DNA from 2 places in the Methylophaga sp. F-2 genome. Region 2 is predicted to be linked to the other one. Evidence: riboswitches for the same ligand, from Rfam matches in the RefSeq annotation. Region 2 holds a riboswitch; the other holds the start of a gene.
What was found. A riboswitch is a leader RNA that binds a small molecule or an ion and turns the genes downstream of it on or off. The one in region 2 is predicted to bind cobalamin.
Positions count from the first base shown of each region.

Region 1 (9,348 bases), on a different contig from region 2:
TTCAACTCGGTAACCAAACGTTTCATTTCATCAATTGCACGGTCACGCATTGCACCGGCATTCACAGGCGCCGACTCATAACTTTCAACCACCTGACGAAGCGCCAATAATTGGTCATATAGCTCCGTACTTGCCAAAGGTGGGGTAAGGTGATCAATCATCACGGCTAAACCACGACGTTTCGCCTGAATGCCCTCGCCAACCCCGTCCACAATGTATGGATAAATACTGGGTAAATCAGCCAGAATCGCTTGTGGATAATCATTTTCCGCCATACCCACACGATGTCGCGGTAGAAACTCGTAAGTGGAATGTCGGCCTAAATGCACTAAAGCATCGGCATGAAACTCATTTCTTAGCCATTGGTAAAAGGCCATATACTGATGTGGCGGTGGAAATGATAAGTTCGCATGTAATAACTCTTCATTCAGCTCCCAGCCTCTTGGCGGTTGAGGCCCAACAAAAATATTGCCAAATTGAATACCGGGAATCAGGATTTTATGATCAAACACCATCACATTACCCGGTGCTTCTCCCCAGCCTCGTACACCTTCAATCCACTGCTGACTAATCGCCGTAATTAATTGCTCAGCCTGCTGCCAATCCATCTCGTCTGAAGGTTGCTGATAAAGGATCTGGAGTTGAGTGAGTAATTGCAAAACACGATCCCGACCAGCATGATCTGCCCCATCCACCACATGGCGGATATCTTCCATCACTCTGGCTAATAAGTGTTTTGCAATACTGGGATCTTTTAACGCTTTCGCTTGTTTTAAATTGGCGTGCAATAAACCCAGCGGTCCATTGATCATTTCCTGCTGTAGTGACTCCGGTAAGGTATGAAACCAGGACAGATAAGTTTGGTTGTCAACAGTATTCACGACGGATGACATGGCGGCCAGTGCTTCATGATCTTCTGGCAGGTTCACACCACGCTGTTGTAATAAGTCTAATAACTCCGCTGATGTTTTTGGCAGTTCACCCGTGTTGTAGCCACTATTGTTGAGTGAATGCAAAATATCGAATAAAGACTCCACCACATTTAAATTATCCGCCCCGATATTGTGACGCCCCGGCGGATGGTTGTAATAAATGATGGCGACTTTTTTATCCTGATTCGCTTTATTCTGCAGTTGTTGCCAGCGTTTTAGACGCTGTGACAATAAGCTCACTTGTGAAGCAACTGGCTCAGAAAAAGCGAGTCTGGCACCGGTGAGCTTATCGACCTCAGCAGGTGTCATCGTCGCGACGACCATCGGTTGAGAAAGTCCCTGCAACTCAGGCATAGCGACCCGGTAATGCACTGAATCCCAGCTAATCCCAGCTTCAGACAGTTCCCAGTCGGCACGAGTACTGTCACTTAAACGCATCGCTTTGATAACTGGCACATCCAGTTCTTTTAACTCATCAGTGACCGCTTGCCTATGTTCAGAGCCACCTATTACAAAGTCTTGTAATGATACTATCGAGCTGATCTGTGATTTATGTTCTGTCAGTAGCTTAATCGCAGATAAACTGGCATCCCCCCAGGCAGTAAGCACTGACACACACCCGGTCTTTTCATCAGCTATGTTTTCACAAACTGCATCCAGCAAAGCCTTTTCTCCGGGTCGTTCCCCGGTTTCATAATCGAGCAATACCACCCATGAAGGTTTTGCTGAAAACTCAAACTGCTCTGGTAAGGTGATTTTACCTTGATGATAAAGCCTGAGCTGTGCAGCTAATTGCGGACGCTGAATCGTATCTTCATGTCGAACGATATGATGCAGATGATTAATTAAACCCTGCATATTTTCACTGTTTCTTCCTAACCAGAAGAAGCGCGTGATCAGCCAGGCTTGCTGTTCAGGATGTTGCTGTAATAGCGATGCCATCCATTGTTCAGTTGATAAGCTGGGATCAGGATGTTGCATCAACTTATCAGGCGGCCCGGCTAATAATGCTTTGCCATCAAGACTTGAGGCCATCACCAGACGTTGATCACTATGCAAAGCAATAAGATTATTTAACAAACCTTTTTTGCTATATTCCACCAGTTGATTGGCGGTTTCGCCAAACACACCGCCAGCAAACACTAAATCTGACTGCTGCAATAACTGTGATTGCTTTTGTGTGGATAAATCTTGCCACTGCTCTGTTGTACGTATTTGTACAGAGACGGGCTGTTGCGATGTGTCTTTTAAAAATTCATGTGCACCTGATACCACTTCCGGTACATTCCTTGGCGTCACAATCAGTAAGAGTTGCTCAGCGAATGCTGATGCAGAGAAAAGAAACAGGACTAAACAGAGAACAATTCGGTTATACACAGCGCTTTCCATCAATATATAAAAACACTGAGCTATCAAACCATGCCGGAAACCCACACACCGCTTAACAACTCAAAGATGATTCGCCATTAAACGGTTTCCCGCTCCAACTGCACACCCCGGCCATCGGATAACAACGTTTTTATGGCAGATATCCTGGCTCACGCTTCAACGTTTCCGACTCACCTTCCCGAAATCGACTAATTTCAGTGGTTTTACATCATCGTTGTCGGAAACTTCACGTATACAGTTGCGGGGACAGCTTCGGTTAAGAATTCCCTTTTAACTCTGGTAAGAGACCATAAAGACCTGAATTATACGTACATCACTTAATAACAACCACGGTTTGGTGACGCAGACAAAATCGCACACAATATTCATGCGCCAACTAAAGCTAGACAGTCAAAATAGCGATGGCTAATATCGCACAGAGACGCCATGTTTAATCGAGTGGCTCTGCTCCCTAATTTTCAGCGAAAAAATAACAAGAGGAATAAAAAGGATGTTGAAAGAATTCAAAGAATTTGCAATGCGTGGCAATGTGCTAGATATGGCTGTGGGTATTATTATCGGTGGTGCGTTTGGCACGATTGTCAAAAGTCTGGTTGCTGACGTTATCATGCCACCTATCGGCCTGTTACTCGGAGGTGTCGACTTTTCAGACTTATTCGTTACCTTGAAAGAAGGAACTGTAGCGGGACCATATGCCACCCTCGCTAATGCTCAAGAAGCCGGCGCCGTGGTGATCAGTTATGGTGTCTTTATTAATGCGGTGATTAGCTTTCTGATCGTGGCTTTTGCTGTGTTCTTATTAATCCGCTCAGTCAATAAACTACAACGTGAAAAAGAAGCGGAACCAGCCCCTAAAGAAGCCACCAATAAAGAATGTCCGAAATGTTTTTCAACCATTCTAATCAAAGCAACCCGTTGCCCACATTGCACATCTGAAATTGCCTAAACAAAAAAGCCCCGACCAACTGGCCGGGGCTTTTTTTAGCTTTAAAGGCTGAGGGATGATTACATCATGCCGCCCATGCCACCCATTCCGCCCATATCAGGCATTGAAGGTGCATCATCTTTCGGCAGTTCAGCAATCATCGCTTCTGTTGTCAGCATCAGACCAGCAACAGAACCTGCATTTTGCAGTGCAGTACGAGTCACTTTGGTTGGGTCAAGAATACCCATATCGATCATATCGCCGTATTCGCCTGTAGCCGCGTTGTAACCGAAGTTACCTTTGCCTGCAGCGACTTCGTTCAGGATAACAGAGGCTTCAGCACCCGCATTTGTAGCGATTTGGCGTAAAGGTTCTTCCATTGCACGACGAGCAATTTTGATACCCATGTCTTGATCATGATTGTCACCACGCAGTTCACCCAGAGAACCTTCTGCACGAACCAGAGCAACACCACCACCTGCAACAACGCCTTCTTCAACTGCGGCGCGAGTTGCATGCAACGCATCTTCAACGCGTGCTTTTTTCTCTTTCATTTCCATTTCGGTAGCCGCACCGACACGGATAACCGCAACACCGCCAGCTAATTTAGCCACACGTTCTTGCAGTTTTTCTTTGTCGTAGTCAGAAGAAGATTCAGCGATTTGTGTACGAATTTGTTCAACACGTGCTTGGATTTCATCTGCACGGCCAGCACCATCAACGATAGTTGTGTTTTCTTTGCTGACAGTGATTTTCTTCGCTTGACCTAAGTGATCTAAAGTCACTTTTTCCAGGCTCAGACCGACTTCTTCAGAAATCACAGTACCACCAGTCAGAACAGCAATATCTTCTAACATCGCTTTACGACGGTCACCAAAGCCAGGGGCTTTAACCGCACAGACTTTCACGATACCGCGCATATTGTTCACAACCAGTGTTGCTAGTGCTTCACCTTCCACGTCTTCAGAGACGATCAGCAATGGACGGCTTGATTTAGCCACTTGCTCCAGAGCTGGCAGCAAATCACGGATGTTTGAGATTTTTTTGTCGAATAACAGCACGTACGGATCTTCCAGTTCTGCTGTCATAGTTTGTTGGTCGTTAACAAAGTATGGAGACTGATAACCACGATCAAACTGCATACCTTCAACGACGTCTAATTCGTTTTCAAAGCCGCTACCGTCTTCAACGGTGATAACACCTTCTTTACCCACTTTCTGCATCGCTTCAGCAATAATTTTACCAATTGAAGCATCAGAGTTAGCTGAAATAGTACCGACTTGAGCGATCGCTTTATCATCATCACATGGTGATGACATGGTACGCAGTTGTTCAACCGCAGATTGAACTGCTTTGTCGATACCACGTTTCAGATCCATGGGGTTCATACCAGCAGTAACGGCTTTCATACCTTCACGCAGAATAGCTTGTGCTAGAACTGTCGCTGTAGTTGTACCGTCACCAGCAGCATCAGAAGTGTGCGAAGCCACTTCTTTTACCATTTGGGCACCCATGTTTTCGTATTTGTTTTCCAGTTCGATTTCTTTCGCGACTGAAACACCGTCTTTCGTGACGGTAGGTGCGCCGAAGCTTTTATCTAAAACAACGTTGCGACCTTTTGGTCCCAGTGTGACTTTTACTGCGTTAGCCAGTGTATTCACACCTTTAACCATTAACTGACGTGCGTCTGCACCAAATTTGACTTCTTTAGCAGCCATTGTAGTTATTCCTCTTATTCTTTAATAAAGCAAATGAATCCAGGGATTAGCCTTCGATAACAGCAACAATGTCATCTTCACGCATGACTAACAGTTCTTCACCGTCAACCTTAACTTCAGTACCGGCATATTTGCCAAACAGTACTTTGTCACCCACTTTTACCGCCAAAGGGCGAACTTCGCCTGAATCTGTAACCTTGCCATCACCTGCAGCAAGAATTTCACCGCGAGATGGTTTTTCTGCGGCGTTATCAGGGATAACGATACCGCCAGCGCTCATTGTTTCTTCTTCCATGCGACGAACAATCACACGATCATGAAGGGGACGAAGATTCATCTGTATTTCCTCCGAAAAAATGTCTATTAATGACTAACTTAAATTGTAGGGAACTCATAGAATGGGGTTACAAAACCCGCTTTCAAGGGGGCTAAGCAAAAAAATTTAAAAATTTTTATCGAAGATGATGTTTATCATCGTCATCGACCACTTCCCCATCAATCACATCACCTTCACGATAATCTGATCGATAGCGTTGTTGTGAAAAAGCATCACCACGCTTTTGTGTGTAAAAAATACGACTATTCTTGGCTAATTGTTTAATCACACTCTGCCTGACGGCTGGCACTAGTAGCAAAAAACCAAAGGTATCGGTGACAAACCCGGGGGTTAGTAACATCGCCCCAGCGATAACCAAGCACACCCCTTCCAACATCTCTGTGGCAGGAATTTGGCCGCTGGCCATGGAGCTTTGTGCTCGTTGTAATGTTTGAAAACCTTGTAAACGAAGTAAAAACGCACCTAGAACAGCGGTGGCCACCACCATAAATATAGTCGGTAATGCACCAATCACATCGCCAACCTGTATCAACACATAGATTTCAACGATGGGGATAATTAAAAAAATCAGTAATAAAATTCGAAACATAGGACGTCCAAAGGCATAGTCATATAGATGGATATTGGTGCGGTTTTCCTTATTTCAAGGCCTGATCGCCATTGTCGCTTAAATACAACAAAAGTCAGCTTTTGTATCAATGTCACAAAACTGTAACGTTTTCTTCATCATGCTGAAACATAACAAGCCTAAGGTGTGCGGGACTTCGGCTCTTACCGAATTGATAAACCAACCTAGAGGATAGTCCCTTGAAATTGAAAACAACATCTTTATTAATTGCCGGTACCTTGTTTGGTGCAGCAATGTTGCCTGCTCAGGCAAACAACGAAGCGATGGCTGACCTGTTAAAAGTCCTTCGTGACAAAGGCACCATCAGTGCAGAAGACTACAACATGCTGAAAAACGCTGCAGCAGCTGATCAAGAAAAAACTGAAGCTGCTCAAGCTGAAGTGAAAAAACAAGTCGCTGAAGCAACTGCAGATATGCCAAAAATTACCACTGATGGCAAGTTAGTTGTTGCAGACAGAGAAGGTAACTGGGAATTCCAACCTATCGGTCGTGTGATGTGGGATGCCATCTCTGTAGACAATGATGGTTTATACGACGGTACTGCAGGTGTAGGTGATAACGAAGGTCGAGGAACTGAATTACGTCGTGCACGTTTGGGTTTCCAAGGTTCGATTTATGACTGGAGCTACAAATTTGAAGCTGACTTTGCTGGCGGTGATGCATCAATTAAAGATGCTTATGTTGGTTACGGCAACAAACTAAACGACAGCACCAAATGGGGTGTAAAACTTGGTCAATCTCACATAGCTTTTGGTTATAACACTAAAGCTAGCTCTAAATACATGAGCTTTATTGATCGCCCATTCTATGCTGATTCAGCTTTATCACCTGCTCGTGAGAGTGGTGTTGCATTCCAGTTGAATGACAAAGATTATCGTTGGTTATTAGCATCATCTTTAACAAGCGGTGAAATCGACGGTGGTGAAACTGATGTAGATGATGCAGATACATGGGCAGTTCGCGGTTCATTCGTACCATTTATGCAAGACAGCAAACACATGTTACAAGTTGGTTTGGGTTATTTGAACCGTGGTAACGGTGATGGTTCATTCCGCTACCGTCAACGTGCTGTTAGCCACATTACTTCAGAGCGTCCAATTGACACTTCTGTAGCAGATTATGATGGCTCAAAAGCATTCACAGCTGATGTTTTAGGTATCTACGGTCCATTCCACGCTTTAGCTGAATACGTAGACTACACAGCTGAAAGTAACTCAAACTCAGATCAAGAATTCACTGGCTATTCAGTTGAAGCTGGTTACTTCCTGACGGGTGAATCTTACAAGTGGAAAAAAGGTTATAACTCTGGCGTTTCACCTAAATCTCCATATGGTGCGTGGCAGTTAGTTGCTCGCTTTGAAAACATTGAAACCGAAGGTTTAGTCGGCGGAAGTGTACAAACTGAAGACGAAGCAGATAAATTTACATTGGGTGTGAACTACATTCCACGTAAAAATATTCGTTTAATGCTGAACTACGACAAAGTTACCGATCTGACTGTCGATGGCGCAAGTTCAGATGCAGAACCATCTGCACTTAAATTCCGTGCGCAAGCATTCTGGTAGGTCTTAACACTGGAAAGCACTGATAAAAGCCTCACCCCAGGGTGGGGCTTTTTTCTGATTAGGAGATAATAGCGAAAGAGAGAAGACGATGACTCAAGAAGAACTGCACCACTACCATTCATTACAGGAAATTCTCAGTCAAGGACGTCTGACAGCGCTGTTTCAACCTATTATCTCGCTACACAACCAACAGATTTTTGGTTATGAGGCACTTATCAGGGGCCCGTCTGATGGTCCATTGCATTCACCTCTAACCTTGTTTGATACAGCCCTTAAACATGATTGTCTGGCTGAACTGGATTTACTTTGCCGAGAAACGGCCATCAAACGCTATGGCCAACTCGGTCTCAAAGAAAAACTTTTCATCAATACGACCCCGGTCGCCATTTTAAATAGTGATTACCCACACGGCTTAACGCTGCAATATGTTGAAGAAGCCGGGCTATCAGCACAGCAAGTCATTATTGAATTAACAGAACAATATCCAATTGATGATTATGAGTTAATGCGAGCAGCCACCGAACACTATCGTGATATGGGCTTTTCTATTGCCATAGATGATTTGGGCGCGGGCTATTCTGGCTTACGCACCTGGTCTGAACTCAAGCCTGATTTTGTCAAACTGGACCGCCACTTTATGCAGAATATTCATGAAGATCGGCAAAAGCGCCAATTTGTGCAGTCCATGATTGATATTGCTCAAAGTATCGGCTGCCAGGTGATTGGTGAAGGCATTGAAGTTCGTCAGGAATATATCACCGCACAAAGTCTGGATATGCGCTTTGTACAAGGCTATTACTTTGGCCGCCCTAATCGCAATCCACAGAAAGAACTCGATAACAGTCTGTTTGCCCAACGCAAAGAAACAACGATACAACGAACAGGTCGTCCAAGAGCGAATACCCTTGTTAGCAGCTTGCTGACAGATTTAGATCCGGTCAGACATAACGATACCATTGAGCACATTTCTGATCGTTTTCAGAAAGCGTTAAAACTGAATGCGTTGCCGGTTGTTGATGATAATAATCGTGTCGTGGGTATCATGTGGCGCGATGATTTTATGACACTTTACGCCAGCCGTTTTGGTCGTGAACTGTACGGAAGAAAACCCATAAAAGACTTTATGGATAAAAATCCCATCGTCGTTGAAACTGAGCTGCCATTGAAAAAACTTAGTTATCAAATCACCAGCCAGGAAGCACATCACCAGCACAGTGCGTTCGTCATTACTGAGCAAGGTCGTTATCGCGGTGTAGGTAGTTTAATGGACTTGCTACGTCAGATTACCGATATGCAAATCACCATGGCTCGCCATGCCAACCCGCTGAGTGGTCTACCAGGAAATGTGCCATTAAGTGAGCATACCCGTGAGATTATCGAGCAAAATCGGGATGTCACTGTCTGCTATTTTGACTTGGATAACTTCAAACCCTACAACGACATTTATGGTTACGGTAAAGGCGATAAGGTGATTAGCCTCACAGCTAAAACGTTAACTGAACATGTCGACCAGGAAATCGACTTTGTCGGGCATGTGGGTGGCGATGATTTTATCATCTTGTTTGAAAGTAAAGACTGGCGACAGCGTTGCCAAAAGATTCTGGAAGCATTTGAGGCACTTTACCCACAGCTATACAATTTGCGTCATCTGCAACAAGCAGGCATCAATGCGGTTGATCGCCATGGCAATGAAACCTTTTATTCACTGCTTAGCTTATCTATAGGTGCTGTGCGCATTTTAGACTTTCCGAATATCCAGGCAGAGATTGATCTGACCGAATACGCCAGTAAGGCAAAATCAATGGCTAAACGAATAGCTGGAAACAGCCTCTATCAGCTAGAAGCGACAGAAAA
Region 1 covers NZ_JBSXOF010000021.1:19,471-28,818, forward strand. Annotated here, with positions in the region: gene AC13DA_RS14730 (cobaltochelatase subunit CobN) at 1-2,309, opposite strand, end outside; cobalamin riboswitch at 2,439-2,628, opposite strand; gene mscL (large conductance mechanosensitive channel protein MscL) at 2,812-3,267, shown strand; gene groL (chaperonin GroEL) at 3,327-4,964, opposite strand; gene groES (co-chaperone GroES) at 5,011-5,301, opposite strand; gene AC13DA_RS14750 (FxsA family protein) at 5,417-5,890, opposite strand; gene AC13DA_RS14755 (OprO/OprP family phosphate-selective porin) at 6,109-7,494, shown strand; gene AC13DA_RS14760 (GGDEF domain-containing protein) at 7,583-9,348, shown strand, end outside.
Region 1: it holds a riboswitch for cobalamin, as region 2 does, so the genes downstream of both, AC13DA_RS14730 (cobaltochelatase subunit CobN) here and AC13DA_RS01860 (TonB-dependent receptor domain-containing protein) in region 2, are expected to answer to the same signal.

Region 2 (9,348 bases):
ACCAAAACGCAAACTGGCAGGGGATTCAAATAAGCGGGTCAGAATGGCATTTTTTGCCAGTTTCTCATGTATGTCTTTGGCGGCAGAATGTTTGACCCACTGAAATAAGTCAGTGCCAGCGGTAGGATTGAGACCATAACGAGTCAGTAATTCCGCCAGACGTGCTGATTGAAACTGAAGTTGCTGGCGGCAGTGTTGTTGCCAGTCGGTATCTTTAAAAGCCTGTATGGTGATATAGCGCGAGGCTGTTGCAATGGGCCACGGGCCCAGGTGTTCTTTCATCTGATCGAGAACGGATTGTTCGGCGATTAAAAAACCAACACGACAACCTGCCAAACCAAAGAATTTACCTACTGATCTGAGGATAAGGAGTCCAGGCATGGCAGGCAGACGACAGAGACTTTTGTCAGGTGATGTATCAATAAAGGCTTCATCTACCACAAGCCAGCCATTATGTTGTTGTAATTGTTGATGCCAGCTTAAAAGTTGTTGTTTTTTGTATTGCCTGCCACTTGGATTAGTCGGGTTGATGATGATTAGCACATCCGTTTCGGCAAGCAATGAATCAATCTCGTCATGATGGATGGCCTCAACATCATGACCTGCTTTTTGCCAGCTATAAGCATGCTCGGCATAGCAAGGGTGTATGACCTTCACTCTGCAAGGCTCGCGTAATTGCGGTAAAAACTGAATGGCAGCTTGGCTTCCGGGCAGGGCAATTAAACTTTCATTGCCATAATAGTTTGCCGCTGCAGTGAGTAAATCATCATCCTGTTCCGGTAAACGTGTCCAAACATATTCAGGCAGGGGGGGAACAGGCCAGCCATTGGGATTAATACCGGTAGATAAATCCAACCAATACTCGCTGGCTATGCCGTACTTTTTGATGTAATGGTTGAGTTTGCCACCGTGTTCAAGCATAGCTAATTCCTGTGATCACAGTAATAACGGCCAGCCACAGCAAGAGACTATCTGTCACTAAATGTAAGGCACGGGGAATATCACTCTCGCTCGCTTCGTGCTTGAGGCCAAGCTTAGGGCGATCATGCCAGACGCCGTGATAGCGAGCTAAACCGCCCAGCTCAATATTTAATGCACCAGCACCAGCCGCCATAACTGGACCAGCATTAGGGCTATCCCATTGTTTAGCCTGTTGTTTCCAGCACTGTAAACCTGAACGGACATTACCCACCAGAGCATAGCTGAGTGCTGTTATGCGGGCTGGAATAAAGTTCAGCACATCATCAATACGCGCAGCAAAACGGCCAAAGAATAAATAGCGCTCTGTTTTATAGCCCCACATGGCATCCAGAGTATTACTGAGGCGATAGATAACGACGCCAGGTAATCCTGCCACGATAAACCAAAAGATGGCTGAAAAAATGGCATCGGCGCCATTTTCTAATACAGATTCGATACTGGCTTTAGGAATATGTAATGTTTCCCTGTCACGGCTGACAATATAGCTGGTATAAGTTTTTGCTAGTTCAATATCACCTTGTTTCAATGCTTCGATGATCGGGGTGACATGGTCATACAAACTCCGATGGCCAATACAAAGGTAAAGTATCAGCACACTAAATAAGCTGTTGAGCACGGTAATTTGACTAATAAAATAGGCAATCAAGGCAAAAGGTAAGACGAGTATCAGCCATGCAAGTAAGCCATTGATAAACTGTTTTTTTTGATTGTGTTCTGAAGAATATAATCTGGTTTCCACGAGCTTGGTCAGTCGCCCAAAACCAACCAGCGGATGGCGACGTGTTGGTTCGCCAAGCAACCAGTCAAGCAATACGGCAAGCACGATAAACAGTAAGGTCATAGCTTGGCAGGTTCATCCCATTGGTTTTCATATAAAACCGCGTCCAGCTCAATACCTTGTCGCCAGTTTTCCATTTGTAACATCGGCTCTGGATAAAACTCATTAACATGACCCAGGCAGAGAATAGCGACGGGGGAGGCACCCGAGGGGAGTTTCAGTAATTGTGCCAGTGCCTCAGGTTCAAAAATAGAAACCCAGCCCATGCCCAAACCTTCCACTCTCGCTGCGAGCCACATATTTTGGATGGCACAAGATACCGAGGCCAAATCCATATTCGGCATGGTTCGTCTGCCAAAAATATGTTGTTCACGTTTATCACATAAAGCGACAACCAGGATTTCAGCACAATTATCCATACCCTCGACTTTTAAACGCATAAACTCATCTTCGCGTTCATTCATGGCTTTGGCTGTTTCAATACGTTCCTTTTCCACCAGTGCTTTTATTTTTTCGCGAATAATGGAATCAGTAATTCGAATTATTCGCCAGGGTTGCATCAGACCGACACTGGGGGCTTGATGAGCCGCGATCAGTAAACGTTTTAATTGTTCTGGATCAACAGGAGCTGGTCGAAAGTGACGCATATCCCGACGTTCTGCTATGGCGCGATAAACGGCTTCTCGTTCTTCTTGTGAAAACTGATGAGGTGAATCACTCATGGCGTCAACCACGCTGCAATAAGGTGAGGGTTTGAGTAAAAATAAAAGTGGATATAGCTGGCGGTTAAACGCTGTTGTTGATAGACCACTTCACTGACCGATTTACTATTAGGACACTGTCCGCTTATCTCCGAGACCAGTTCTGTACTGAGTAAAGAATGATGATAGGTGTGGCCTCTGATGGCCGCACCATTGATTGTCAATTCCTGTAATCCGAGAGCCGTCAGTCTCGCCTGAAGTTTGGCTTTGGCAGGCAAAATGCCACATAGACTAGCAGTGTTATCCGCTTTATCCGTCAGGGATTCACATAGGTATAACATGCCGCCACACTCAGCGATGATCGGTTTATTGGCATGGTAATGCTGGTGAATAGCTTGAATCATATTGGTGTTTTGACTCAATGTCTCCAGATGTAACTCGGGATATCCACCAGGCAGATACAGGCTATCGATGTCTGGTAATTGTTTGTCTGTTAGTGGCGAGAAAAATATAAGCTCAGCACCTAATGCAGAAAGACAATCCAGATTCGCTTGATAAAGAAAAGAGAAAGCGGCATCCCTGGCAACCCCAATCTTTACACCTTCGAGTAAGAGAGGCAGTGGCTCAACATCAATAAACGGAAAATCAATATCAGGTAATGAAACCGTATTATCAAAGTCAAAAGCGTCCAGAGTATGGCTCAGGCGTTGCTCTAAATCAGTGACTTCATTGGCTTGCTGTAAACCCAAATAACGACTGGGCAGGGCATGTTCAGTTTGTCTGAACAAAGTAGCGAGACAAGGAAGAGTGTTAGGTAAGGCTTTTTTGAGCATATCGGCATGACGTTCACTGCCGACTTTATTAGCAATAACGGCAGCGACACGCGTATCTTTTCGATATTGGTCCAAACCGACAGCGATGGCTGCAAAGGTTTGTGCCATGGCACTGGCATCGATCACGGCAAGGATAGGGATACCAAAAGCAGCAGCCAGATCAGCTGTGGAAGGTTCACCATCAAACAAGCCCATCACACCTTCAATCAAAATAATATCGGCTTGTTGCGCCGCTTCTGCTAAAAGTTGCTGACTGTGTTGTTTGCCGACCATCCACAGGTCAAGTTGATAAACAGGGTGACCTGATGCGTATGCTAAAACCATAGGGTCCAGAAAATCTGGACCCACTTTGAATACGCGAACCTGTTTGTTTTGCTGCCGGTAATGTCTTGCTAATACAGCGGTGACCGTGGTTTTACCCTGGCCAGATGCAGGTGCAGCAATGACAACAGCAGCACATGACTGCGACTGCATCTTTATTAATGCTGTTGATCTGCTCGTTGTGTCGTTGCTGTGAAATGCAGAGACACATGGCAAATCATCGCAACTACCAGATAGAAACTCATTACAGCCAGGTTTTTAGGGAAGTACTGAATAAAACGTTGTGTGTATTCAGTGAATGTTGGATCAGGATAACGGCCAGAAAAAAAGTAGAAACCACCACCACTAAATAAGGTGGCTGCAGTGGCTGCTACCAATACACTGCCAACAAGCGGCAATAAGGTGGCTGCATTAAATTGATATTTTGATGCATACCAGCGTCCAGCCATCCATAAGCTGCCATAAGCAGGAATCAGAAATCCGTAAGCAGGAGACATGCAGAAACTAGTGCTTAATTGACCACCACCCAACAACACACTGGCGATATCGAGACCAGCAGCCATTACTAGAAATACAGGAAACCAGGCAGCTGAACTCAAGTAAAGACCGGCTAGGAAAAAGATAGCCCATGATGCACTCGGTAACGCGTCGACAGAAGCAAAATGATGACCTCGGGTCATGAACATTAAAAGTGCTAAAAGACCAGCAATAATGAGTTGCTGAGAACGAGATAAGGTCATGATGTGATTCTCCAGTGTGCCCACCCGCACACAATAGGTTTTGAATTTGCCAGTTGGCACGTTTTATTTTCAGGCCGGTCTCCGGACTTGTGAGTTTTGCCTGATAAACACCTTCCCATACAGCGCTGTACAGTGGCATAACGTTTATCTCATCTCACTTACCGTTGCGGGGGCAGTGTCGGCATTATCTAGTGATGCACCGACTTCCCGTTTACTCGCGTTAGCAACACCTGAAACTCGCGATAGAATAAGGATTAATGCGACATATTGTCAATTTGACGTATAGGAATCAGGTGTCATTGTCGATATAGTTAACATAGTCAGTTTGACGGATGGATGCGCAGCCATTACTATGCGCGGCTCTTCAGGTGCTCTGTTTAGGCAGAGTTAAACGGGAAGTTGGTGACAAATCCAACACTGCCCCCGCAACGGTAAACGTTGAAAAGCACATCATTAAGCCACTGCGAATGTCGTGGGAAGGCGATGTGTCAGGCGATAGCCACAACGTAAGTCCGGAGACCGGCCTGAGGTTTCGTAACAACACAATGTGTTGTGACCCTATTAACCCTGGATCGCGGGTGAGCGTATCCTCAGGAGACAATTATGACCTTGTTTTCAAAGGCGTTGCCTTTGCGTGCGTGCACGCGTCTTTCAGCATTTACGCTGATTTCTTCTTTACTTTCTTTACCTGTTATCGCCAGTGATGAACTAGATTCCATCACCGTTACTGCAAACCGTATGCCTACGGAAAATGCGTTGGCGCCGACTACGGTGATCACAGAAGCTGATATTGAAAAACTTCAGATTCAAGATTTGGCTACACTTCTGTCACGTTTTCCGGGTATTGACATGACTCAGAATGGTGGTTTGGGTAAGACAAGTGGTGTTTCAATCCGTGGAACAAACTCTGATCACGTGCTTGTTTTAGTTGATGGCGTTAAATGGTATTCAGCCACATCTGGTTCGTCAGCATTACAAGATTTCCCTGTTAGCCAAATTGAACGTATTGAAATTGTCCGCGGGCCTCGAGCTGGGCTTTATGGCTCTGAAGCCATAGGTGGTGTGATCCAAATCTTCACTAAAAGCGGTTCAATTAGTAAACCTACGCCAAATTTTACGGTGTCTGCTGGTACCAAAAACACTCTCAGAAGCCAAGCTGGCGTAAGTGGTGGAAACGAAACGACCAAATATAATCTTAGCTATAGCTACGATACAACCAATGGCATCAACGCTAGAGAAGATCGTAACCCTGATCATGACGGTTACCGTAATCAAAGTGTATCGTTAAAAGTCAATCAACAGTGGATAGAAAACTGGTCAACGGATGTTAATCTGCTTCGTTCAAATGCACGTAATCACTATGATGGATCTAGTGTAAATAAAAATTACGTCACCGATACCGTTCAACAAATTCTTGGGCTTAATAACAATATCTCAGTAAACGATACATGGTCTATGAGTTTTGGCCTTTCTGAGTCGCGTGATCGTTCTCAAAATTATGTCGATGATGAGATAACCACAAATTACAATACACGTCATCGTTATGCCGGCTGGATAAATCATCTTAGATTAAATGCTCAGCATCGAGTCAATATTGGCTTCGAGTATGAGAATGACAAGATTGATAGTTCTGATACTTATGTCTCTGATTCTCGTGACAATAAAGCTGTTTTTGCTAGCTGGGATGCTGAGCTTGATAAAAACAGCTGGCTTCTGAGTGCTCGTCATGACGATAATGAATCATTCGGCCATGAAACAACAGGAACAGCTGATTATGGTTACCAGTTGAGTGATGAGTTAAAGTTGACCGCTAATGCCGGAACTGGCTTCAAGACCCCGACATTTAACGATCTCTACTATCCATTAGATAGTTTTGGGTTTCAAGGCAATCCTGATCTGAAACCAGAAAAATCGACCTCGTATGGTATTGGGTTGGAAGGCACACCAAGCTGGGGAAGATGGGCCATCAATACCTACAAAAACAAGATCAGAAACCTGATAGTTTGGGATACATCGCCATCTAATGTCGACGTGGCTAAGATCAAAGGTGTTGAGTTTGAAGTCACAACAAGCCTTGCAGATTGGCAAGTGTCAGCGGATGCTTCATTTTTGCAACCAGAGGATGACAAAACAGGGAATGTTTTGCCCAGAAGAGCAAAACGTTTAGCCAATATGCATCTGGATCGTAATTGGGGGGACTGGTCCACCGGCGCGAGCTGGAAGTTGAGAGGGCATAGCTATGATAAAGCGGATAATAAAAAGCGTCTTGGCGGTTATGGGCTCCTGGATTTACGTGTTGCCTATAAAGTGGATCCAGACTGGACAGTCAGGTTAACAGGCCAAAATATGTTAAATAAAGACTATCGAACCGTTGATGAATATTACAGCTTGGGTCGTACTGTAATGTTGTCACTGAGTTACCAACCTTAAAAGTCTATAGGTTGAATAAAAATACCCGAACATGTTTCGGGTATTTTTTTGCCTGAAACATCAGGATTCATCTGGTCAGTAGCCCGCTAAAAATATAGAATTGTCACATCTTTTTTATGTTGAACTCCCATGACAGATAAATATGACAATAAAGGCTTTGCGACAAAAGCCGTCCGCGTTGGCCACAAAAGAACGGCCGAATCTGAACAATCTGAACCTATATTCCCAACGTCCAGCTTTGTCTTCGAAAGTGCAGAGCAAGCTGCAGCACGATTTGGTGGTGATGAGCCGGGTAATATCTATTCTCGTTTTACTAATCCCACCGTTCGGACATTTGAACAGCGTCTAGCCGCCCTTGAAGGTGGTGAGTCCTGTGTTGCTACATCATCTGGCATGTCAGCTATTCTGTCGACGATGATGGCCTTATTATCAGCCGGTGACCATATCGTGTCGTCGATGAGTATTTTTGGCACTACACGTGTTTTGTTTGATAAATATTTATCCAAGTTTGGTGTCAGCACCAGCTACGTGAAATTGATTGATTTGGATGACTGGAAAGCCGCCATTACGCCAGAAACAAAAATGCTGTTTTTGGAAACGCCTTCCAACCCCATGAATGAAATTGCAGACTTAGAAGCACTCTCTGAGCTGGCTAAAGCCAATGACTGTTTATTGATTGTCGATAACTGTTTCTGCACACCGGCATTACAACGACCGTTGGAGTTTGGCGCTGATATCGTGGTGCATTCAGCCACTAAATACATTGATGGCCAGGGCCGTTGTATTGGTGGTGCGGTGGTTGGCGATGCTAAACGTGTTGGTGAAGAGGTATATGGTTTCTTGCGTACAGCAGGGCCGACGATGAGTCCATTTAATGCGTGGACATTCCTGAAAGGTCTGGAAACGCTGGATTTGAGAATGAAAGCGCATTCTGCATCAGCACTTGAGGTGGCAAGCTGGCTGGAGTCGCAACCTTTAGTGAGCCATGTGTTTTATTCAGGTTTGCCCTCACATCCACAGCATACGCTGGCTAAGAAACAACAGTCAGCATTTGGTGGCATTATTGCCTTTGAAATCAAAGGTGGTAAGAAGGATGCGTGGACATTAATCAATTCACTGGAATGGCTTTCCATCACAGCGAATTTAGGTGATAGCAAAACCACCATCACTCATCCTGCAACCACAACGCACGGGCGCTTGTCTGAAGAAGCCCGTGCTGCGGCCGGTATTACCGATGGTATGTTACGCATCTCTGTCGGCCTCGAAAGTGTGGATGATATTAAAGCGGATTTAGCCCGCGGATTTGCCGCGATTAAATAACGGCACAAAACCTGCATAGCCCTGCCTACATTGGTGTGGCTGTCAAAAAAATGTCTTTAAAAAGCCTAAAGACAGAGGCCTGACAGCATAATGAACAAGGTAGATTGCTATGTTAGATTTCTTAAAGATCGCATTGCCATTAGTGTTGCTGGCAACCATGCCAGCACGGCAATCACAAGCGGCTGAAACCCCCAGTAGTGATGTTCGTGTTGTGATAGACGTTTCAGGCAGCATGAAAAAGAATGATCCTAAAAACCTCCGTGCGCCTGCGCTGAGAATGCTGGTGGGATTAATGCCAGACGATGCTAATGCAGGGGTTTGGACGTTTGCCAAAATGGTCAACATGCTGGTGCCCTGGCAAAAAGTAGATGATGACTGGCGGCAGAAAGCCATAGAGAAATCATCCAAAATACATTCTCTTGGCTTGTACACCAATATTGAATTAGCACTACAGAAAGCTACCAAAACCGGAATACAAAATAATCCCAAACAACGTCAAAGCTTAATTTTATTATCGGATGGTTTTGTAGACTTACAACCCGGCCAAAAAGCTAGTGAAGCATCCCGCCAACGGATTCTGAATGATATTGTGCCGAAGTTAAAAGCGGCGAATCTGGCCGTTCATACTATTGCCTTGTCAGATAATGCCGATCATGAACTACTAAAAGCTATCTCGATGGAAACCGATGGTTGGTACCAACAAGCTAATACGGCAGATGATTTACAACGTATTTTCTTACATATGTTTGAGAAAGCCACACAGCCTGATACCGTTCCACTCGCGGATAATCAATTCAAAATCGATAGTAGTGTCAATGAAATGACAGTGCTGGCGTTTCGTAAAGCAGGCTCCGCGGAGACGCAACTGAAATCACCCGACGGTAAAACGCTCACCGAACTGGACCAATCAGAGAAAATACGTTGGTTACACGAAGATAGCTTTGATTTGATTACCATCGAAAATCCTGTCACGGGAGAGTGGCGCATTGATGCCCAACTCGATCCTGATAATCGGGTGATGGTAGTAACAGATATGAAACTGCAAACCAGTGATTTACCGAATAATGTGCTTAAGGGCGAAAAATTCGACTTTCATGCTACCCTGACTGACCACGGTAAAGCGATTACCCGAAAAGACTTTCTTGAATTAGTCGATGGCTCACTCAAGCAAAATTCAGAGCAGGGAGAGAAGCAAGTATCGATGACGCTGGATCCACAAAAAAGTCAGTTTAATGCGACTTTGG
Region 2 covers NZ_JBSXOF010000012.1:45,569-54,916, forward strand. Annotated here, with positions in the region: gene cobD (threonine-phosphate decarboxylase CobD) at 1-921, opposite strand, end outside; gene cbiB (adenosylcobinamide-phosphate synthase CbiB) at 914-1,822, opposite strand; gene bluB (5,6-dimethylbenzimidazole synthase) at 1,819-2,481, opposite strand; gene AC13DA_RS01850 (cobyrinic acid a,c-diamide synthase CobB) at 2,478-3,767, opposite strand; gene AC13DA_RS01855 (hypothetical protein) at 3,773-4,354, opposite strand; cobalamin riboswitch at 4,410-4,603, opposite strand; cobalamin riboswitch at 4,704-4,896, shown strand; gene AC13DA_RS01860 (TonB-dependent receptor domain-containing protein) at 4,958-6,784, shown strand; gene AC13DA_RS01865 (O-succinylhomoserine sulfhydrylase) at 6,914-8,104, shown strand; gene AC13DA_RS01870 (vWA domain-containing protein) at 8,214-9,348, shown strand, end outside.